3 regions of the Streptomyces sp. B3I8 genome follow, and region 3 is predicted to be linked to each of the others. Evidence: riboswitches for the same ligand, from Rfam matches in the RefSeq annotation. Region 3 holds a riboswitch; each other region holds the start of a gene.
The links. Region 3 has a riboswitch for cobalamin ahead of QFZ64_RS23170 (ribonucleoside-diphosphate reductase subunit alpha). Riboswitches for the same ligand answer to the same signal wherever they lie in the genome.
Positions count from the first base shown of each region.

Region 1 (7,334 bases), 800 kb from region 3:
GGCCGCCGGAGAGCCGGCGCGGCTTGGCGCCCGCGTGCTCCGCCAGCCCCAGCCGAGCCAGCCACTCGGCGGCCTGCGCCCGCGCCTCGGCCTTGGAGGCGCCCCGGCAGCGCGGCCCGAACGCCACGTTGTCGAGCGCGGTCAGGTGCGGGAAGAGGAGGTAGTCCTGGAAGACGACACCGACGGGGCGGGAGTCGGGCGGCGTACGGTCCAGTGCCACCCCGTCCAGCCGCAGCCGGCCACCGCTGCCGCCGCCGGCACCGTCGGCGGACAGCGGGACCAGGCCGGCCAGCGCCCGCAACGCGGTCGTCTTGCCCGCGCCGTTCGGGCCGAGCAGCGCGACCACTTCGCCGGGCGCGGCGCGCAGCGTGACGTCGAGCCGGAAGGAGCCGCGCACGACGACCAGGTGCGCGTCGAGGCCCTCGCGGGCGCCGGTCGCCACGGGCGGCACGGGCTCGTCCACCGTGCTCATGAGGCCGTCAGCCAGCGGTCGCGCAGTCCCGCGAGCACCGCGATCGACACCGCGAGCAGCACAAGGCTCAGCGCGATCGCCGCCGCCGGGTCGTTCTGCAATGCCAGGTACACCGCGAGCGGCATCGTCTGCGTACGGCCGGGGAAGTTGCCGGCGAAGGTGATCGTCGCCCCGAACTCGCCCAGCGCCCGCGCCCACGCCAGCACCGCGCCCGCCAGCACGCCGGGCGCGATCAGCGGCAGCGTGACCCGGCGGAACGCGGTGAAACGGGAGGCCCCCAGGGTGGCGGCCGCCTCCTCGTAGCGCGGGTCGGCCGCCCGCAACGTGCCCTCCACGCTGATCACCAGGAACGGCATCGCCACGAACGCCTCCGCCAGCACCACGCCCGTCGTCGTGAACGGCAGCGTGATCCCGAACCACTCGTCCAGCCACCGCCCGGCCACGCCGTTGCGGCCGAGCGCCAGCAGCAGCGCCACACCGCCCACCACCGGCGGCAGCACCAGCGGCAGCGTCACCAGCGCCCGCAGCAGCCCGCGCCCGGGGAACTCGGTACGGGCCAGCAGCCAGGCCAGCGGCACGCCCAGGACGAGGCTGACGGCGGTCGCGGCCGTCGCGCTCAGCAGCGAGAGCCGCAGCGCCTGCCACACCTGCGCACTGGTGAGCTGGTCCGGCAGGTCGCGCCAGGGGGCCCGGATCAGCAGGGCGAGCAGCGGCAGCAGCAGGAAGCAGACGCCCACCAGGGCGGGCAGCAGCAACGGCAACGGCGCGCCGGTCCGACGGCGACGGCCACCACGCGCCGGGCGCCCCCGCCGGAACCGTCCGGAGGGGGCCGGTCCGCCGTCCGCCTCGGCGGGCGCGGGTGACGGACTCACGGCGAGAGGAATCCGGACGTGGTCATCACTTTCTGTCCCGCCGCCGACTTCACCAGGGCGATGAACGCCTTCGCCCCGGCCGTGTTCCCGGCGTGCTTCAACGAGACGATCGGACAGTCGTTGACGGCCTCGGCCGATTCGGGGAACTCCACGCCCTCCACCTTGTCACCCGCCGCCTTCACATCGGTGCGGTAGACGATCGCCGCGTCGGCCTCCTTCAGCTCCACCTTGGTCAGCGCGCTCTTGACGTCCTGCTCGTACGAGACGGGGGTGAGTTTCAGGCCGCTCGCCTCCAGCGCGGTCTGCGCGGCCGCACCGCACGGCACGGTCTTGGCGCACAGCACGACCTTCAGCCCCGGCCTGGTCAGGTCCTTCAAGGAGGCGATCCTGTCCGGGTTGCCGGGCAGGGCGGCGATCTCCAGACGGTTCCGCACGAAGGTCGACGGCGTACCGGCGGCGTCCCCGGCGTCCGTCACCGTCTTCATCGTCTTCGGGCTGGCCGAGGCGAACACGTCGGCGGGGGCGCCCTCGGTGATCCCGGCGGCGAGACTGTCGCTGCCGCCGAAGTTGAAGGTGACCTTCGTGCCCGGGTACTCCTTCTCGAACTTCTTCCCCAGCGCGGTGAAGCTCTCCTGCAGCGAGGCCGCCGCGAACACGGTCACGGTCCCGGAGGGCTTCGCCGGGCCGCCGCCGGAGGCGCTCGCGTCGTCGGAGCCGCCGGAGTCGGACGAACATGCGCCGGCCGTCACCAACACGGCGGCGACACCGACCCCGGCGAGCATCCGTCGACGGGCACGGCGGGACGTACGGATCATCACTGAAGGTCTCCCATTGCCTGGGCGTCACACCTCATGGCCACTCTGATCATAACGCCGCACCTGCCAGCCATGAATCCCCATGTAGCCAGCAGGAGCGAACACAGTCAGTGGAGCAAGGTGGCATGTGCGCCCGCGTGGGAGCAGAGGATCAGCGCCGGGCCGTGGTTCCACCGCGTGGACGCGAGCGAGCGCGCCCCCGACGTCCGTACAAGATCCCGAACCCGGCGCCGGCACTCCTCGCCGGGGCGCACGCCCGGCCAGGCCGGCCGTGCCCCCCGGTGAGAGGTGAGCCCTCAGTTGCCGTCGGCGGTCCGCGGTGACCAGCGCTGTTCGACCCGGGCCAGGCGCCAGTAGGTGAGGGCCAGTGCCCACACCACCACGAACAGCCCGGCGATGACGTATCCGACGTTGTCGAGGTCCAGACCGGCGATCCAGCCGGTCACGGAGTCCGTCAGGTCGAGCTTCTCGTGCAGGACGCCGACCAGTTCGATCGTGCCGATCAGGAAGGCGACGGCGATCGACAGCCCGGTGATCGTGAGGTTGTAGAACACCTTGCGCACGGGGTTGGCGAACGCCCACTGGTAGGCGAAGTTCATGAACGTGCCGTCCAGCGTGTCGAACAGGCTCATCCCGGCGGCGAACAGCAGCGGCAGGCACAGGACCGCGTACCAGGGCAGTCCGGCCGCCGCGCCGCTGCCCGCCATCACCATCAGCGTCACCTCGGTCGCGGTGTCGAAGCCGAGCCCGAAGAGGAAACCGAGCGGGAACATCTGCCCGGGGCGGCTGACGGAGCGGGTGAGGCGGCCCAGGATCCGGTTCATGAAGCCGCGCGAGTCCAGGTGCGCCTCCAGCTCCGCCTCGTCGTACGTTCCCGCCCGCATCGCCCGGAACACCCGCAGGATGCCGAGCAGCGCGACCAGGTTCAGCGCGGCGATCAGATACAGGAAGCCGCCCGAGACGGTGGTGCCGACGACGCCGAGCGTCTGGTGCGTGCGCGAGCCCTCGTTGAGCAGCGTGCCCGCGAGCGCCGTGCCGCCGGCCACCAGCGCGGCCATGACCACCACCACGCTGGAGTGCCCCAGCGCGAACCAGAACCCGACCGACACCGGGCGCTTGCCGTCGGCCATGAGCTTGCGGGTGGTGTTGTCGATGGCCGCGATGTGGTCGGCGTCGAAGGCGTGCCGCATGCCCAGCGTGTAGGCGGTGATGCCGAGTCCGATGCCGAAGGCCTTGGAGCCGACCTCGTAGTGCTCGGGCACCACCAGCAGGAACAGCACCCCGAACGCCACCACGTGCAGGGCCAGGATCACCGCCAGCAGCCCGGCGGTACGGACGGTGTCCTCGCGCCGCCAGCGGAAGGAACCGGTGGGGGCGGCGGTGGCCCCGGGGGTCGCGGGGGTCGTGGAGGAATGCGCGGAAGGGCGCGCGGGCAGGGTCATTCGGTCACGCTCCAGCACCTCGTGGATCACTTCGTGAGATGCCGTGGCCGGTCTCCTGGCTGACGGGTCGACGCGCCCGCCCCAACCTTCCCAGCCACGCGTACGCACGGCCAGTGGCGCCGCCCGGGGGCGGCAGGGACGGGAACTCCCCGATCACAGTGGCGAGGGCCGCTCCGGACTCGACCCCCGAGGGGGCCTGCACCGGTCTTCCCGAACACCACGGCCCGGCCACCATAGGGCCCGTCCGTCATCACCTGCAAGACTGCATATCTGCGCAGGTGTTGCGGGTGCGGTGGCGGGTGCGGCGAATCACCTGCCAGGTCCGTCCCCGGCCTTCCTCGGCCGGAAAGCGCGGAACCGGCGGACCGAAAGCGCGGAACCGGCCGCGGTCCGCCGTCCGCCTGGAACAATGCCCGCATGCATCTCGTCCCCGCCGACCGTGCGGACCGGCGCACCATCGACGGCCACCGGGTGTGCGACGCCATCGCCGCCATCGGTGAGCCGGAGGCCGTACGCGCCTGGGCCGACCGCTTCTCCCTGCTCGCCGACCCCGGTCGGCTCTCCCTCCTGCTGGCGCTGGACCGGACGGGCCCGCTCGCCGTCTCCGACCTCGCCATCGCCACCGGCATGAACGACCCGGCGGTCTCGCAGGCGCTGCGGCTGCTGCGGACGGCGGAGGTGGTGGCGGGGGAGCGGCAGGGGCGGATCGTGCGCTACCGGGTGATCGACCCGGTCATGCTGGAGCTGTTGAAACTGGTCAGAACCACCTGAAATACCCCGCCGTGGCGGGCGGGTGCCTGCACCAGAGGCGTCGCGGACCGTGTCGCGTTCGGCCGATCGGGTGACGATACGTAAGAATATGCCCCGTGCAGACGACCAGTGCGAGCCGACGGGGAGGGCCGGTGAACAGCCACGATGTCACCGACGAACAATGGGAGGGGCTCGCCCAGGTCGTGCCGCTGCGTGGCCGGGACTCCTGGCCGTCGGCGGTGGACCACCGCTCCTACGACCACCGGGCCTACGCCGAGGCCGAGACGGAGGCCAGGCGCAGGTTCGTCGTCCTACGGGTCAACGTGTTCGCGGACGCCCGCGACGTCGCCGAGACACTGATGGCCGGGGTCCCGGTCCTCCTCGACCTCACCAACGCGGAGACGGAGGTCGCCAAGCGCGTCCTCGACTTCAGCACGGGCGTCGTCTTCGGCCTGACCAGCGGCATGCACCGCGTGGACAAGAACGTCTTTCTGCTGACCCCGCCCGACACGGAGGTCACTCCGTCCCATACGGGGGCCGCGCGGCCGAGTTGAGCGTGCGGGGCCGTCCCCGCCTCCGCGCCCCGGCATCCCATCGGCACGGCAGCACGGCAGTCCGGCAGTCCGGCAACCGATCCCGTTCCGTACCCCGTTCGTGCGAAGCCCTTCGCAGCGGAACGGTTCGCCAGCCGCGCCGCCGTCTACGGTCCCCGCATGCACGCGCCCCCACCGCCCGCAGGCACCCGGGCCGACCCCGTCCCCGCGCGGACCCCCGCCACCCTCCGCCCCCACCTCACCGAACTCAACCTCTCCGCCTACGCCGGGCACCGCCGCGTCAGCCTCCCCCTGCACCGCTTCACCCTCCTCGCCGGGCCCAGCGGCAGTGGCAAGTCCCGCGCCCTGGAGGCCTACGCCGCGCTCGCCCGGCTCGCCGCCGGGGCCGACCTCGCCGAGGCGTTCCCGGCTCCGGGAACGTGCGTGCCCCGTTCCGCCCGCCCCGACCCCCAGCGCCGCCGCGGCTTTCGCATCGGCTGCACCGCCGACGGCCCGGTCGGCCCCGTACGTCTCGACGTGGCCGTCCAGGTCGAACCCGAACTACGCCTCGTCGGCGAACGGTTGACAGCCGGTGGAGTGCCGCTCCTGCAGTCCGCGCTGCGCGACCCCGGCCGTCCCGTGGTGCAGGCCGCCTGGCACACCGCCGGCGCCGCCCCGGTGACCAGGGGCCCGCTGCCCGACGACCGGCTCGGCACCGCTCTGCTCCCCTTGCGCGTCGCCGGGGGCACGGACGGGCAGCGCAGGGTACTGGCGGCGGCCGAGCAGATGGTGGTCGCCCTGCGCTCGGTGTTCCCCTGCGATCCGCGCCCCGAGCGGATGCGCGGCCCGGTGGAACCCGGTGCCGGCCGGCTGCTGCCCGGCTGCGACAACCTCGCCGACGTGCTGTCCCGGACCCGCGAGGAGTGCGGGCAGCGGCACGCGCTGCTGGTCGCCGCCGTCCGCGCCGGCATCGCGGGCACGGTGACCGGCCTACGGGCGGAGAGGGACGACGACGGCCGGCTACGGGCCCGCGTGGACCGCGGCGACGGCTCCCCGGCCACACCGCTGGAACTGCTCGGCGACGGCGAACTGCGTTACTTGGCCATGGCGTTGGTGCTGCTCACCGGGCCCGGAGTCCTGGAGGTGGACCCCGTCGGGGAGGTGCCGGCGGCGCTGCAGAGCCTCACCGTGCTGGCGGACGATCTCGACCGCTCCCTGGACCCGCACCAGACGAGGGAACTGGCACGGCTGGCGGCGCGCATGTGCGAGCGCGGTCACATCCGGCTGATCGGGGCGGTCTCCGACGCCTCCCGTGTGGCCGGGGCGGAGGGCGTGACGGTGGTACACCTGGGCGCGTGAACGAACACGCCCAGGAAGCACCCACACATGACGCACCCACACATGACGCGCGCACGAGTGACGCGCAACTCCACGACGCGCAACCCCACGACCGACACCCGCTGAATCTGGCCCATTTGCAACGGCGCCTCGTGGACTTCGCGGCGGCGCGCGGCTGGTGGCCGCACCACACCCCGAAGAACCTGGCGGCCGCGCTGAGCGTGGAGGCGTCCGAGCTGCTGGAGATCTTCCAGTGGCTGACACCGGAGCAGTCGGAGCGGGTGATGGCGGACCCGGAGTCGGCGCACCGGGTGCGGGACGAGGTCGCTGACGTGCTCGCGTACCTGCTGCAACTGTGTGAGCGACTGGACGTGGACCTTCTCACGGCGCTGGACGAGAAGATCGACCGCAACGAAAGCCGCTTTCCGCTGCCCGCGCCCGCGCACGAACCGGCGCCCGCGCCGGAGCCCGCGCCGAAGGGCTGACCCGCCTCCAGTTATCACTCTCCGTAGCAAGTAAGTTGTCCGTGAGGGGCTTGCTGTCCACAGATTTCGGACTACCTCTGGCTTTTCGACTGGATGACCTTCACTCTGGGTAGTGAACAAGGGAGTTCGGGTGGGCGTGCGACGAGTGCGCCGGAGGGAGCGGGGGCAGCGCATGGACGCGGTGCGGCTCATCATGCAGAGCAGGCGTGCCCTGACCGGGAGCGAGGACGCGTTACGGATCACGGCGGAGGCGTGGCAGGCCTACGCCCTGGCGCAGGCGATCGGCAGCCGCCTCGCGGTGTCCGGCCCGCCGCAGCTCCGGGGCGAGGCGCTGGGACTGACGGAACTGGCGGGAAGGGGGTGCGGGGTCCTGGACGCCCCGCCGCCACTCGTCAGCGACCTGCGTGCCGCGCACCTCACCGAACTGGGTGACGCGCGCACCGCCCTGCTGGAGCTGGGCTCGCTCCTCGTGGAGGTGGCCATGGCTCTGGTCGCCCTCGCGAGCACGGCGGGGGAGGACGGGGCGTACTGGCAGTGCATGGAGGCGATCGACGCGGCGGACGAGTCCCGCGACCGCGTCCGGGAGATGCTCCGCCGCCTGGCCCTGACCGAAGAGGAGAAACCCAC
Region 1 covers NZ_JAUSYN010000002.1:5,506,007-5,513,340, forward strand. Annotated here, with positions in the region: gene QFZ64_RS26550 (ABC transporter ATP-binding protein) at 1-472, opposite strand, end outside; gene modB (molybdate ABC transporter permease subunit) at 469-1,344, opposite strand; gene modA (molybdate ABC transporter substrate-binding protein) at 1,341-2,159, opposite strand; gene QFZ64_RS26565 (HoxN/HupN/NixA family nickel/cobalt transporter) at 2,456-3,601, opposite strand; cobalamin riboswitch at 3,629-3,838, opposite strand; gene QFZ64_RS26570 (metalloregulator ArsR/SmtB family transcription factor) at 4,019-4,372, shown strand; gene QFZ64_RS26575 (cell division protein SepF) at 4,504-4,905, shown strand; gene QFZ64_RS26580 (ATP-binding protein) at 5,065-6,243, shown strand; gene QFZ64_RS26585 (nucleotide pyrophosphohydrolase) at 6,345-6,707, shown strand; gene QFZ64_RS26590 (DUF6099 family protein) at 6,880-7,334, shown strand, end outside.
Region 1: another riboswitch for cobalamin. It lies ahead of QFZ64_RS26565 (HoxN/HupN/NixA family nickel/cobalt transporter); the one in region 3 lies ahead of QFZ64_RS23170 (ribonucleoside-diphosphate reductase subunit alpha).

Region 2 (7,334 bases), 3.3 Mb from region 3:
CGTGGGTGACGCGTTCGAGGCGGCGTACGACCGTGTCGGCGGAGGGCGGGGCCCCGGGGAGGACCTGGCCGACGACCGCGTGCACGCCGTTGCCGACGAGGCCGTAGGTGCCGGGGCGCCGGGAGGCGAGGGCACGGGTCAGGGTGATCTGGCCCGCGGCCGTGGCGTGCACGGTGAGGCGGGGTTCGGTGGGCAGGGGGCGGCCGGGGGGCGCCTTGAGCGCGGCGTCGGCGGCGAGGCGGCCGGCCGCGACGCCGGCGGCGCCGACGCCGACGAGGCCGGCCGCGAGGGCTACGGTGACGGCGGCGGCCGTCGGCCTGACAGTGCGCACCGGTCCAGTGTCGTGGTTGAGGCGGGCTTCGGCCAGCGGAGCGCCCCGGAACGCCTCCGAGCGCCCCTCAGGGGGCGTCCGGTTGCCCGTAGTTCCGCAAACCGGCGGTGACCTCGTCCAGTTGGGACGGCGTCAGGAGGCTGGGCGGGCCCGCGGGTGACGCGGTCGCGATGAGCCAGAGCCGGCACATCCATTCCAGTTGTGCCGTGCGGTCGTACGCCTGGTCGAGGGTGTCGCCGTGGGCGAGGGTGCCGTGGTTCTGCAGCAGGCAGGCGGTGCGGCCGGCGAGGGCGCGGAGCACGTTCCCGGCCAGTTCGGCGGTGCCGTACGTGGCATAGGGGGCGACCCGGACCGGGCCGCCGAGGGCCGCGGCCATGTAGTGGATCAGCGGCAGTTCGCGGACGAGGGTGGAGACCGCCGTCGAGTGCACCGCGTGCGTGTGCACGATCGCGCGTGCGCCGGTGTCGCGGTACACCGCGAGGTGCATGGGGAGTTCGCTGGTCGGCCGCAGCGTGCCGAGCACCTGACGGCCGTCGAGTCCGACGCCGACCGCGTCATCGGGGCCCAGCCTGTCGTACGGCACCCCCGTGGGGGTGACCAGCACCGTGTCCCCCACCCGTACCGACACGTTGCCCGAGGTGCCGACGACCAGTCCGTCGGCGACCGTCCGGCGGGCGGTGGCGACGAGGGCGTCCCAGGCACGGTCCACCTCGTCCCCGCCGACCGCCCGGTCCTCCTGTCGCTTCCCTTTCCCCCGCCGACGTTCCCCCTGCCGCCGTTCACGTTCCCGTCGCTGCTCAGCCATGGCGCGATCATGCCAGGCAATGCGCGCGTCCCGGCGTGTACACCGGCGCTTACGCCCGCGAACACCCCTCTATGAGCCGATTGAATGATGATGGGCTGATTTACGGTGACCTTCGATTACTCTCTGGGGCTTCCGCGGGACCGTCCGTGCGCGGGCGCGTACACACGGCTTGCGCGACGCATGCACGCCACGCGCACGACAGTCCCCGGCGCCCGCCCGCACCACACTCACCGGGGGATTCATGACCGCACGCCCCACCGCCCGCGCCTTCACGCTCGCCCTCTGCGCCGCGCTCCTCGCCGTCGGAGCGGGGTCCGCCCGCGCCGCCGCCGACCCGCCGAGGGGACACGACGTCTCCTCGCACCAGCGCGGCGTCGACTGGACACGGGCGGGAGGGGACGGGGCGCGGTTCGTCTACGTCAAGGCGACCGAGTCCACCGACTACCGCAACCCCGCCTTCGAGGAGCAGTACGCCGGGGCGCGCGCCGCCGGCATCCTGCGGGGCGCGTACCACTTCGCGGTGCCCGACAGGTCCTCCGGTGCCGCGCAGGCGGCGTACTTCGTGCGCAACGGCGGTGCCTGGCGCGCGGACGGGCGGACCCTGCCGCCCGCGCTGGACATGGAGTACAACCCGTACGGCACGCAGAGGTGCTACGGGCTGGGCAGGACCGCCATGGTGCGCTGGATCAGGTCGTTCAGCGACGAGGTACTGGGGCTGACCGGGCGCCGCCCCGTGCTGTACACCACGGCCGACTGGTGGCGGCTGTGCACCGGTGACAGCACCGTCTTCGCCGGTGACCACGCGCTGTGGATCGCCCGGCACGACGCCTCCGACACGGGCGCCCTGCCCGGCGGCTGGACGACCTGGACGTTCTGGCAGTACGCCACCAAGGGCACCCTGCCCGGCGACCAGAACGTCTTCCACGGTTCCCTCGCCGGACTGAAGCGGTTCGCGCGCGGCTGAGGTGCCCTCGGGGAGCGGCGGCACCCGGGCACCGTCGGGACCGGTACCCGGACGCCGCCGGGTAAGCGGAACCCCGGCACCTCGTTGGGGTCACCACACCGCCTGCCCCAGTTCACCTGCCGTTCACCCAGGTTGCCTACGGTCCAAGGGCCACTGACGTCCAACAGAAGCCTGGGTAAATGGAACACATCACGCTCCTCCTGGGTATCGTGATTGTCACCGCACTCGCGTTCGACTTCACGAACGGTTTCCACGACACGGCCAACGCGATGGCCACCACCATCTCGACCGGCGCTCTGAGGCCCAAGACGGCGGTGGCCATGTCCGCCGTGCTGAACCTCGTCGGCGCGTTCCTCTCCGTGGAGGTCGCCAAGACGATCTCCGGCGGCATCATCGACGAAGAGGGCCTTCGAACCGAAGTGATCTTCGCCGCTCTCGTCGGCGCGATCCTGTGGAATCTGCTGACCTGGCTGCTGGGTCTCCCCTCCAGCTCCTCCCACGCACTGTTCGGCGGTCTGATCGGCGCGGCGGTCATGTCGGCCGGCTGGTCGTCGGTGAACGGCTCGACCGTCGTCACCAAGATCCTCCTTCCCGCGGTCGCCGCGCCGGTCGTGGCCGGTCTCGCCGCGATGCTGGCGACCCGGCTGACGTACGCCATCGGCAATCGGGCCGACGAGAAGGCCACCGCGAAGGGGTACCGGGCCGGGCAGATCGCCTCGGCCGGCCTGGTCTCCCTCGCGCACGGCACCAACGACGCGCAGAAGACCATGGGCATCATCACCCTCGCCCTGGTCACCGGCGGCGTCCTCTCCCCCGGTTCCAACCCGCCGATGTGGGTGATCTTCTCGGCGGGCACGGCCATAGCGCTCGGCACCTACCTGGGCGGCTGGCGGATCATCCGGACCCTCGGCAAGGGGCTGACCGACCTGGCGCCGCCGCAGGGATTCGCCGCGCAGACCAGTGCGGCGACGGCGATCCTCGCCTCCTCCCACATCGGCTTCTCGCTCTCCACCACCCAGGTCTGCTCCGGCGCGGTGATGGGCTCCGGACTCGGCCGCCGGGGCGCGGTGGTCCGCTGGTCCACCGCGACCCGCATGGTCGTCGCCTGGTGCCTGACGCTGCCCGCGGCGGGACTGGTCGGCGCCGGGGCGGAACTGCTCACCAAGCAGGGCACGTGGGGCACGGTCGTGACCGGCGCGCTGCTGCTCGCGGGGGCGGGGACGATCTGGGTGCTGTCCCGCCGCAAGCCGGTGACCGTGGACAACGTCAATGACCTGGACTCCGTCGCAGACGTCGACGTCGAGTCGCCGGGCGTCGTGACCGCGGCCATCGCCGCGGTGGCGCCGCCGCCGGCGGGCCCGATCATCGCCGCGGACGGCGCCGGGGCGACCGTCGTCGGCACGGCTGTCGCCGCCGCACCTGCCGTCGCCACGGCCGCCGGCGGCACGGTGGCCACGGGGTTGCAGACCACCATTCCCGCTCCGGACACCGGGTCCGCGGCGGAACCGACTCGTCCCGCCGCGGTGTGAGGAACGGACATCATGAAGATCGACTGGGTAGCGCTCGGATCAGTGTTCGGGGTCTCTCTCGTGGTGACGGTGGGACTGGTGGGTCTGTTCACGCTCGGCATCGTGGGACTCACCAAGAAGGAGTCCGCGCGGGGCGGGAGCGCAGTGCTCGCCACCACGGGGGCGTACGCGTGCTTCGCCGCGTGTGCGGCCGCGGTCGCGTACGGCATCCAACTGATCGTGGCCTGACGGACCGTGAACCCACGTGACCACGTGACCATGTGACCCCGCGAGCGTGATGGCGCGACGACGTGAGGGGGGTGGGGGCGGTTTTCGTCCCCACCCCCCTTCGCATGCCCCCGGGACGGGCGCCGGCGTACGTGTGGGACTCCGCACAGCAGGTCAGGGCCAGGTTGACTGGTGTCGGGGGGCGTGGTGAACTGCCGAAGCCAATACGGCGGCAGGAGAGGAAGCCGGTGCGAATCCGGCGCGGTCCCGCCACTGTCACCGGGGTAGACATCCCCGGGAGCCAGGAACTCTCACCGCCGGTCTCGTCGAACCAGGGCGTGGACACCCTGAGTGAGGACACTTCGCCATGCGCGGCTGCCGACCGAGGTTCATCAGCGACACCCTGACCGATCCCACGGCCGGTTGACCCCGTGGGTGCCGAACGCCTCTACGCGTACGGCGCCACTGCCGGCCTCCTCGGCGACCTGCTCCTCGGCGATCCGCGCCGCGGGCATCCCGTCGCCGTGTTCGGGCGGGCCGCGGCAGCCGTGGAGCGTGCGCTGTGGCGTGATCACCGAGGCCGGGGCGCGCTGCACACCCTGGTGTGCGCCGGTGGCGCCACCGCGCTCGGAGCCCTCGCCGCGCGCGCCGTACGCCGCTCCCCCGTCGCCTCCGTCGCCCTGACCGCGACCGCCACCTGGGCCGTCGTCGGCGGCACTTCGCTCGTGCGGGAGGCGCGGGCGGTGGGGCGGGCGCTGGAGGCCGGTGACGTGGACGCCGCCCGGGCGCGGCTGCCGCACCTGTGCGGGCGCGACCCGCAGGCGCTGGACGCCGACGGAATCGCGCGGGCCGTCGTCGAGTCCGTCGCCGAGAACACCTCCGACGCCGTCGTGGGCGCCCTCGTATGGGGTGCCGTCGCCGGTGTGCCGGGACTGCTCGGCTTCCGGGCCGTCAACACGCTGGACGCCATGGTCGGTCACCGTTCCCCCCGTCATCTGCGGTACGGGTGGGCCTCCGCGCGGCTGGACGACCTGGCCGGTGCACCGGGGGCGCGGCTCACCGCCGTCCTCGCGGCCGTCGCCGGTCCGGACCCCCGGGGTGCGGTACGGGCCTGGCGGGCGGACGCGGGCCGGCATCCGAGCCCCAACGCCGGTCCCGTCGAGGCCTCCTTCGCGGGGGCGCTCGGGGTGCGGCTGGGCGGCACGTTGTCGTACGGAGGGCGCGTGGAGCACCGTCCGCTGCTCAATGGCGCCGGGCGCGCCGTGCGGGTGGCGGACATCGAGCGTGCGGCGCGGCTCTCGCGGCGCGTGAACTGGCTCGCGCTGGGCGTGTGCGCGGGCGTGCGGCTCGCGTTCGGGAGCCGCAGCCGCCGGGCGAACGCAAGCGCGAACACAGGCGCGCACACGAGGGCGACGGCGAAGGGGCGTACATCATGAGCGGCGGTACCGACCGTCGGACCGGTGGCGGGCTGCTCGTCGCCGGGACCACCTCCGACGCCGGGAAGAGCGTCGTCACCGCCGGGATCTGCCGGTGGCTGGCGCGGCGCGGCGTCAAGGTCGCGCCGTTCAAGGCGCAGAACATGTCCCTCAACTCGTTCGTCACGCGTGAGGGCGCCGAGATCGGGCGGGCGCAGGCCATGCAGGCCCAGGCCTGCCGGATCGAGCCGACCGCGCTGATGAACCCCGTGCTGCTCAAGCCGGGCGGCGAGCGGAGCAGCCAGGTGGTGCTGCTCGGCCGGCCGGTCGGCGAGATGAGCGCCCGCGGCTACCACGGCGGGCGGCAGCGGGAGTTGCTCGGCACCGTGCTCGACTCCCTGGCCGAGCTGCGCGCCACGTACGACGCGGTGATCTGCGAGGGCGCGGGCAGCCCGGCCGAGATCAATCTGCGCCGGACCGACATCGTCAACATGGGGATCGCGCGGAACGCGAGGCTCCCCGTGGTCGTCGTCGGCGACATCGACCGGGGCGGGGTCTTCGCCTCCTTCTTCGGCACCGTCGCCCTGCTCTCCCGCGCGGACCAGGAGCTGGTCGCCGGGTTCCTCGTCAACAAGTTCCGGGGCGACGTCTCGCTGCTCGAACCCGGCCTCGACATGCTGCACGGACTCACCGGCCGGTCCACGTACGGCGTGCTCCCGTTCCGGCACGGCCTCGGCATCGACGAGGAGGACGGAATGGGGGTCCCCCCTGCTCGAACGAAGTTGAGAGCTTGGGGGAGGGTCTCGTCGCGCGGGACCGTCCGGGAGTCGAACACCGCGCCGCCGGTCGGCGAGGACGTGCTGCGGGTCGCCGTGTGCGCGCTCCCGCTGATGTCCAACTTCACGGACGTCGACGCGCTCGCCGCCGAACCCGGTGTCGTCGTGCGGTTCGTGGACCGGCCGGAGGAGCTGGCCGACGCCGACCTCGTCGTCGTGCCCGGCACGCGCGGCACCGTCCGGGCTCTGGAGTGGCTGCGGGCGCGGGGGCTCGCCGACGCGCTGTGCCGCCGGGCCGCCGAGGGGCGGCCGGTCCTCGGGATCTGCGGCGGCTACCAGATCCTCGGCGAGTACATCGAGGACGAGGTCGAGTCGCGCGCCGGACGGGTGGACGGCCTCGGACTGCTGCCCGTACGGGTCCGGTTCGCCCGCGAGAAGACCCTCGCCCGGCCCGTCGGCGAGGCCCTCGGTGAGCCCGTCGAGGGGTACGAGATCCACCACGGGGTCGCCGAGGTCACCGGCGGGGAGACGTTCATCCGCACCGCCGGGGGCCTCGACCCGGACGGCTGCCGGGTCGGGGCGGTCCGGGGCACGCACTGGCACGGCTCGCTGGAGTCGGACGGTTTCCGGCGCGCCTTCCTGCGCGAGGTGGCCGCCGCCGCGGGCCGCCGCTTCGTCCCCGCCCCCGACACGTCGTTCGCCGCGCTGCGCGAGGAGCAGCTCGACCGGCTCGGCGACCTGATCGAACAGCACGCGGACACGGACGCGCTGTGGCGGCTCATCGAGTCCGGCGCGCCGCAAGGACTGCCCTTCATCCCACCGGGAGCGCCCGCATGAGCACAGTGTTGTTGTTGTCGACCGCCGACACGGACCTGCTGGCGGCCCGGGCCGCCACCGGTGCCGGCTACCGGATCGGCAACCCCACCCGCGTGGACGTCGCCGAGGAGCTGCCCGCGCTGCTCGACGGCGCCGACCTCGCCGTCGTACGGCTGCTGGGCGGCAAGCGGGCGTGGGAGGACGGGCTGGCCGCGCTGAAGGCGTCCGGCGTGCCGACCGTGCTGCTCGGCGGGGAGAGCGTGCCGGACGCCGAGCTGATGGCCGAGTCGTCGGTGCCGGCGGGCGTGGTGGCCGAGGCCCTGCGCTATCTGGTCGAGGGCGGCCCCGACAACCTCACCCAGCTCGCCCGGTTCCTGTCGGACACCGTGCTGCTGACCGGCGAGGGCTTCGAGGAGCCGCGGAAGATGCCCGAGTACGGCGTGCACGGCGCCCGCGCCCGCGTACCGGGCCGGCCGACCGTCGGCGTGCTC
Region 2 covers NZ_JAUSYN010000002.1:1,426,229-1,433,562, forward strand. Annotated here, with positions in the region: gene QFZ64_RS08640 (alpha/beta hydrolase) at 1-331, opposite strand, end outside; gene QFZ64_RS08645 (class II aldolase/adducin family protein) at 399-1,136, opposite strand; gene QFZ64_RS08650 (lysozyme) at 1,378-2,100, shown strand; gene QFZ64_RS08655 (inorganic phosphate transporter) at 2,280-3,629, shown strand; gene QFZ64_RS08660 (hypothetical protein) at 3,642-3,857, shown strand; cobalamin riboswitch at 4,027-4,168, shown strand; gene QFZ64_RS08665 (cobalamin biosynthesis protein) at 4,268-5,272, shown strand; gene QFZ64_RS08670 (cobyric acid synthase) at 5,269-6,864, shown strand; gene cobN (cobaltochelatase subunit CobN) at 6,861-7,334, shown strand, end outside.
Region 2: another riboswitch for cobalamin. It lies ahead of QFZ64_RS08665 (cobalamin biosynthesis protein); the one in region 3 lies ahead of QFZ64_RS23170 (ribonucleoside-diphosphate reductase subunit alpha).

Region 3 (7,334 bases):
GGCGGCGGTCAGCTCCTTGTACGTCTTGGGGGGCGTCTTCACGCCGACCGACGCGGCGACGTCCTTGCGCCAGTTGGCGACGCGGCCGCCGGCGTAGTACGGCACGCCGTAGGTCTTGCCGTCATAGGTGACGGAGGCCTTCAGGCCGTCCAGCCAGGCGTCGGCGTTGTCGAACTTCGCCGTGTCGACGGGGGCGAAGGCGCCCTTGACCATGTAGCCGAGCATCTCGGTGTTGCCCATCTCGACCACGTCCGGCGCCTTGTCGGTGGCGAGGACGGCGTCGAGCTTGGTGTTCTTGTCGGGCCAGCCGTAGTACTCGTGCTTGATCTTGATGCCGGGGTGCTTCTTCTGCACCGCCTTGTCGGCGGCCTTGACCAGTGCCGGCCAGTTGTTCTGCGCGTCCACCGTGAGCCAGACGGTCAGCTCCTTGGCGTCCGTGCCCCCGGCCGAGTCCCCGTCGTCATTGCCCCCGCACGCCGCGATGGAGATCATCATGCCCGCGATACCGATCGCGGCTGTCAGCTTGCGCTTCACGCCATCCTCCTCAGGGATGCCACGAACCCCCCTGTTCCCCTCGGCGTGCCGCGACGAGTGCGCTCAGGCGAAGTGCCGCGTACGTGCGTTGCCCGTGGGGCCGGGACTGGAACTGATCCAGTGGTGTAGACCAGTAGGGGGAGCTTGGCCCGGACCAATAGGAGTGTCAAGGGCGTGGGAGCCCGCGCGAGGCGTCCGTTACGGGACCTACATATGCAAGAACCTTTACGTAGGAAGGATGCGAAAAGACCAGGTCGGCAGCGGTGCCGGCGGGTGTACCACTGGGCGGGCCCCAGGGCGGACCACAGTGCGGACGGTGGACTAGACCACCCTGTGCCGGTGGCGGTATACAGAGGAGGTCCCCGGCACGCGTGCGCGGGATCCCCATACGGAACGTGCGGAGTCACCCGCGCGAAGCCGTGCCACGATGTGAGCCGTGACCGGCGGAAGCCGTCGGCCCAGTCGGCACCGAGCCGGGAAGGCGGAGCATGAGCACCGACGTCAGCAGTGCGGAGAGCGAGGGCGGCGCACCCGTCCGTACCGCGCGCGTGCCGAAGTACTACCGCCTGAAGAAGCACCTGCTCGACATGACCCGCACGCTGCCGCCCGGCACCCCGGTCCCGCCCGAGCGCACCCTCGCCTCGGAGTTCGACACCTCGCGCACGACCGTGCGGCAGGCACTGCAGGAACTGGTCGTCGAGGGACGCCTCGAACGCATCCAGGGCAAGGGAACGTTCGTCGCCAAGCCCAAGGTGTCACAGGCGCTGCAACTCACCTCCTACACCGAGGACATGCGCGCGCAGGGCCTGGAGCCCACCTCCCAACTGCTGGACATCGGCTACATCACCGCCGACGAGCGGCTCGCGGAACTCCTCGACATCACCTCCGGCGGGCGGGTACTGCGCATCGAGCGGCTGCGCATGGCCAACGCCGAGCCGATGGCCATAGAGACGACCCATCTGTCGGCGAAGCGCTTCCCGGCGCTGCGCCGTTCGCTGGTGAAGTACACCTCGCTCTACACCGCGCTGGCCGAGGTCTACGGGGTCCATCTCGCCGAGGCCGAGGAGACGATCGAGACGTCGCTGGCCACGCCGCGCGAGGCCGGACTGCTCGGCACGGACGTGGGTCTGCCGATGCTGATGCTCTCCCGCCACTCCCTGGACAAGGAGGGCCTGCCGGTGGAGTGGGTGCGGTCGGTGTACCGGGGGGACCGCTACAAGTTCGTGGCCAGGCTGAAGCGGCCGGTGGACTGAGCGCCGGACCGGCCGGCGGGCCGCATGCCGGACCGGCCCCTTGGACCGCACGTCGGTGGACGGGCATCGCGGCGGCCGGTGGACCGGACGCCCCGCAGCGGCCCGCGGAGTGAACGCCCGAGCGGCCGGTGGGTCGACGTACGAACAACCGTCACCCACCGTCACCATCCGTCCCCTTTTCGTTGCCATCCCCAACCGTTATGCGGACAAGGGTTCCGTTGCCTGGACACGGTGACCTAGATTTCCTCGCGCATTGCCCGGTTGACCAGCGAGGGGACGGAGCCGCACATGTCAGATGCCCCAGAAGTCGGCAGAGGGGTGGTGACACCCTTGCGGGTGGTCATCGGCCTCTGCCTCGTCGCGCCCTTCGTGGCGATGCTGTGGGTCGGTTCGTACGACAGGACCGACCCGGCGTTCATCGGCCTCCCGTTCTTCTACTGGTACCAGATGCTGTGGGTGCTGATCTCCACCGTGCTGACGGTGACCGCCTACAAGCTGTGGCAGTTCGACCAGCGCGGCCGGGCCTCCCGTGACGCGTCCGCGGCGTCCGCGGCCTCCTCCGGTCCCTCCGGCTCCTCGAAGGGAGGTGCGGCGGAATGAACGACGGTGTGAACGGCGTCGCACTCGGCGTCTTCATCTTCTTCTTCCTCGCGGTCACCGTCATCGGGTTCCTCGCGGCCCGCTGGCGCAAGGCCGAGAACGAGCACAGCCTCGACGAATGGGGCCTGGGCGGGCGGTCGTTCGGCACCTGGGTCACCTGGTTCCTGCTGGGCGGCGACCTCTACACGGCGTACACCTTCGTGGCCGTGCCCGCCGCGATCTACGCGGCCGGCGCCTCCGGGTTCTTCGCCGTGCCGTACACGATCCTGGTGTACCCGCTGGTCTTCACGTTCCTGCCGCGGCTGTGGTCCGTCAGCCACCGGCACGGGTACGTCACCACGTCCGACTTCGTGCGCGGGCGGTTCGGCTCCAAGGGGCTCTCGCTCGCGGTGGCCGTGACCGGCATCCTGGCGACGATGCCGTACATCGCGCTCCAGCTCGTCGGCATCCAGGCGGTGCTCGACGTGATGGGCGTGGGCGGCGGCGAGAACACCAACTGGTTCGTGAAGGACCTGCCGCTGCTGATCGCCTTCGGCGTCCTGGCCGCGTACACGTACTCCTCCGGACTGCGTGCCCCCGCGCTGATCGCGTTCGTCAAGGACGCGCTCATCTACATCGTCATCGCGGTCGCGATCATCTACATCCCGATCAAGCTCGGCGGCTTCGACGACATCTTCGCCTCGGCGAGCGAGAAGTTCGCCAAGGCCGGCGCGGGCGGCGTGATCCCGGCCGCGGGCGGCCAGTGGACGTACGCCACGCTCGCGCTCGGCTCGGCGCTGGCGCTGTTCATGTACCCGCACTCGATCACGGCGACGCTGTCCTCGCGCAGCCGTGAGGTGATCCGGCGCAACACCACGATCCTGCCGCTGTACTCGCTGATGCTGGGTCTGCTGGCGCTGCTGGGCTTCATGGCGATCGCGGACGGGATCACCGTGAAGAACGGCCAGCTGGCCATTCCGCAGCTCTTCGAGAACATGTTCCCGGACTGGTTCGCGGGCGTGGCCTTCGCGGCCATCGGGATCGGCGCGCTCGTCCCCGCGGCGATCATGTCGATCGCGGCGGCGAACCTCTTCACCCGCAACATCTACAGGGACTTCATCAAGCCGGACGCGACGCCGAAGCAGGAGGCCCAGGTCTCCAAGCTCGTCTCGCTGCTGGTGAAGGTGGGCGCGCTCGTCTTCGTCCTGACGATGGACAAGACGGTGGCGATCAACTTCCAGCTCCTCGGCGGCATCTGGATCCTGCAGACGTTCCCGGCGCTGGTGGGCGGCCTGTTCACCCGCTGGTTCCACCGGTGGGCGCTGCTGGCGGGCTGGGCGGTCGGCATGGTGTACGGCACGTTGGCCGCGTACGGGGTGGCCTCGCCGACGCAGGCGCACTTCGGCGGGTCCTCGGACGACATCCCCGGCATCGGGCAGATCGGCTACATCGGTCTCACCGCGTTCGTGCTGAACGCGGTGGTGACGGTGGTGCTGACGTTCGTCCTGCGGGCGGTGAAGGCGCCGGAGGGCGTCGACGAGACGACGGCGGACGACTACACGGTGGACGTCGGCGCCCCCGGCGTCGAGCCGGAGCTGCCGCCGGCGACGGCGGGGACGTCGCACTAGTCCGCCGAACACGTCGCTGAAGGCCGTGGCCGCCCGTAAGGGGCGGCCACGGCCTTCGCACGCGGGCCGCCTGAGGGAGTCGGCTTCGGTCGGCAGCACGCCCGACACAACATCTGGGCCCTCCCCCACCCCTCCGGCACAACATGTATGCTCAGCAGCGCTGCCGACGCAGGGGAATCCGGTGTGAATCCGGAGCTGTCCCGCAACGGTGTGGCCACGCGTTCGCGCGTAGGGGTCGAGTCCGAGGACCTGCCGGCAGCGCGCCCGGCCGTCCGGCCGGGTGCCTGACGTCCGGGCCTCGTGGAGTGGGCCGGGGACGCGACCCGGCGCACCCCGCGCGCCGGCATGTTGCTCCCTGTCCTCGTCATGGCCCGTGCCGAACGAGGGAGAGCACCCATGACCACCGCCCCGGCCCGACCGGCCCCGGCATCCCCCGCGACCGAGGAACCCGGTGGCCTCGACGGCTCGAACAGCCCCGACGGTCCGGACGGTCCCGGCGCCGCCCTCCTGCGGACCCTCACCGCGCTGACCGCCGACCTCCCCGACGCCGACCCCGGCCGGGTCGCCGCCGCGGCCCTGCGCGGCCGCTCCCGGCACGCCGACGAGGACGAGCTGCGCGAACTGGCGACCGAGGCGGCCGCCGGCCTCATCTCCGAGGACCCCGCCCACTCCCGGCTGGCCGCCCGCCTGCTGACGCTCGGCATCCGTACCGAGGCCGCCTCCCAGGGCGTCACGTCGTTCACCTCCTCCGTGGCCGTCGGCCACCGGGAGGGCCTCGTCGCCGACCGGACCGCCGCGTTCGTCCGCCGCCACGCCGCACGGCTGGACGCGCTCGTCGACCCCGACGCCGACGACCGCTTCGGCTACTTCGGCCTGCGCACCCTGTACACCCGCTATCTGCTGCGCCACCCCGTCACCCGCAAGGTGATCGAGACGCCCCAGCACTTCCTGCTGCGGGTGGCCGCGGGGCTCGCCGAGACCGAGGAGGGGGCCCGTCCCCGCGCGGACGGCACGGACCGTGCCGTCGACGAAGTGGCCGCGCTCCACGGCCTGATGAGCCGCCTGGAGTACCTGCCCTCCTCCCCCACCCTGTTCAACTCCGGGACCCGTCACCCCCAGATGTCCTCCTGCTTCCTCCTCGACTCCCCCGAGGACGAGCTGGACTCGATCTACGCCCGCTACCACCAGGTCGCCCGCCTCTCCAAGCACGCGGGCGGCATCGGCATCGCGTACTCGCGCATCCGTTCCCGCGGCGCCCTGATCCGCGGCACCAACGGGCACTCGGGCGGGATCGTGCCGTTCCTGAAGACCCTGGACGCCTCGGTCGCCGCCGTGAACCAGGGCGGCCGGCGCAAGGGCGCGGCCGCGGTCTACCTGGAGACCTGGCACGCGGACATCGAGGAGTTCCTCGAACTGCGCGACAACACCGGCGAGGACGCCCGCCGCACCCACAACCTCAACCTCGCGCACTGGATCCCGGACGAGTTCATGCGCCGGGTCGAGGCCGACGCGGACTGGTCACTGTTCTCCCCCGCCGACGTACCGGAACTGGTCGACCTGTGGGGCGAGGAGTTCGACGCGGCCTACCGCGGGGCGGAGGAGGCCGGGCTCGCCCGCAGGACGCTGCCCGCCCGCGAGCTGTACGGCCGCATGATGCGCACCCTGGCGGCGACCGGCACCGGTTGGATGACCTTCAAGGACACCGCCAACCGGACGGCGAACCAGACCGCGACCCCGGGCCACGTCGTGCACTCCTCCAATCTGTGCACGGAGATCCTCGAGGTCACGGACGACGGGGAGACGGCGGTCTGCAACCTGGGCTCGGTCAATCTCGGCGCCTTCGTCAACCGGGCGGGCGGCGACATGGACTGGGAGCGGCTGGACGCCGCCGTCCGCACCGCCGTCACCTTCCTCGACCGGGTCGTCGACATCAACTTCTACCCGACCGAGCAGGCCGGGCGCTCCAACGCCCGCTGGCGTCCGGTCGGCCTGGGCGTGATGGGCCTGCAGGACGTCTTCTTCCAACTGCGCCTGCCCTTCGACTCGCCCGCGGCGAAGGCCCTGTCCACCCGCGTCGCCGAGCGGATCATGCTCGCCGCGTACGAGACCTCCGCCGACCTCGCCGAGCGCAACGGGCCCGCGCCGGCCTGGGAGGAGACCCGTACGGCCCGGGGCGTGCTGCATCCCGACCACTACGGCGTGGAGTTCACCTGGCCGAAGCGCTGGGCGGCGCTGCGCGCGCGCATGGCCACGACCGGGCTGCGCAACTCCCTGCTCCTCGCGGTCGCGCCGACCGCGACCATCGCCTCGATCGCCGGTGTCTACGAATGCATCGAGCCGCAGGTGTCCAACCTGTTCAAGCGCGAGACGCTGTCCGGCGAGTTCCTCCAGGTCAACTCGTACCTGGTGGACGATCTCAAGCGGCTCGGCGTGTGGGACGCCCGCACCCGTGAGGCGCTGCGCGAGTCCAACGGCTCCGTGCGGGACCTCGCCCGGATCCCCGAGGACGTGCGGCGCCTGTACCGCACCGCCTGGGAGATCCCGCAGCGCGGCCTGATCGACATGGCCGCCGCCCGCACCCCCTACCTCGACCAGGCCCAGTCGCTGAACCTGTTCCTGGAGACGCCGACCATCGGGAAGCTCTCCTCGATGTACGCGTACGCCTGGAAGCAGGGGTTGAAGACCACCTACTACCTGCGTTCGCGTCCGGCGACGCGGATCGCGCGTGCGGCCGCCCGTGCCACCGTCCCCGTGCAGGCCGCCCCCGATCCCGAGGCGATCGCCTGCTCCCTGGAGAACCCCGAGTCCTGCGAGGCCTGCCAGTGACGAACGACCGCACGAAGAACCTGCTCGACCCGGGCTTCGAACTGACCCTGCGTCCCATGCGCTACCCGGACTTCTACGAGCGCTACCGGGACGCGATCAAGAACACCTGGCACGTGGAGGAGGTCGACCTCCACTCGGACGTCGCCGACCTCGCCCGGCTCAGCCCCGAGGAACAGCACCTCATCGGCCGGCTGGTGGCCTTCTTCGCCACCGGTGACTCGATCGTCGCGAACAACCTGGTGCTGACCCTCTACAAGCACATCAACTCCCCCGAGGCCCGGCTCTACCTGTCCCGCCAGCTCTTCGAGGAGGCCGTCCACGTCCAGTTCTATCTGACGCTCCTCGACACCTACCTGCCGGACCCCGACGACCGGGCCGCGGCCTTCGCGGCCGTGGAGAACATCCCCTCCATCCGGGAGAAGGCCGAGTTCTGCTTCCGGTGGATGGACTCGGTGGAGAGACTGGACCGGCTGGAGACGAGGGCCGACCGCCGGCGCTTCCTGCTGAACCTGAT
Region 3 covers NZ_JAUSYN010000002.1:4,704,534-4,711,867, reverse strand. Annotated here, with positions in the region: gene QFZ64_RS23190 (extracellular solute-binding protein) at 1-534, opposite strand, end outside; gene QFZ64_RS23185 (GntR family transcriptional regulator) at 1,023-1,787, shown strand; gene QFZ64_RS23180 (DUF3311 domain-containing protein) at 2,076-2,387, shown strand; gene mctP (monocarboxylate uptake permease MctP) at 2,384-3,994, shown strand; cobalamin riboswitch at 4,130-4,266, shown strand; gene QFZ64_RS23170 (ribonucleoside-diphosphate reductase subunit alpha) at 4,391-6,820, shown strand; gene QFZ64_RS23165 (ribonucleotide-diphosphate reductase subunit beta) at 6,877-7,334, shown strand, end outside.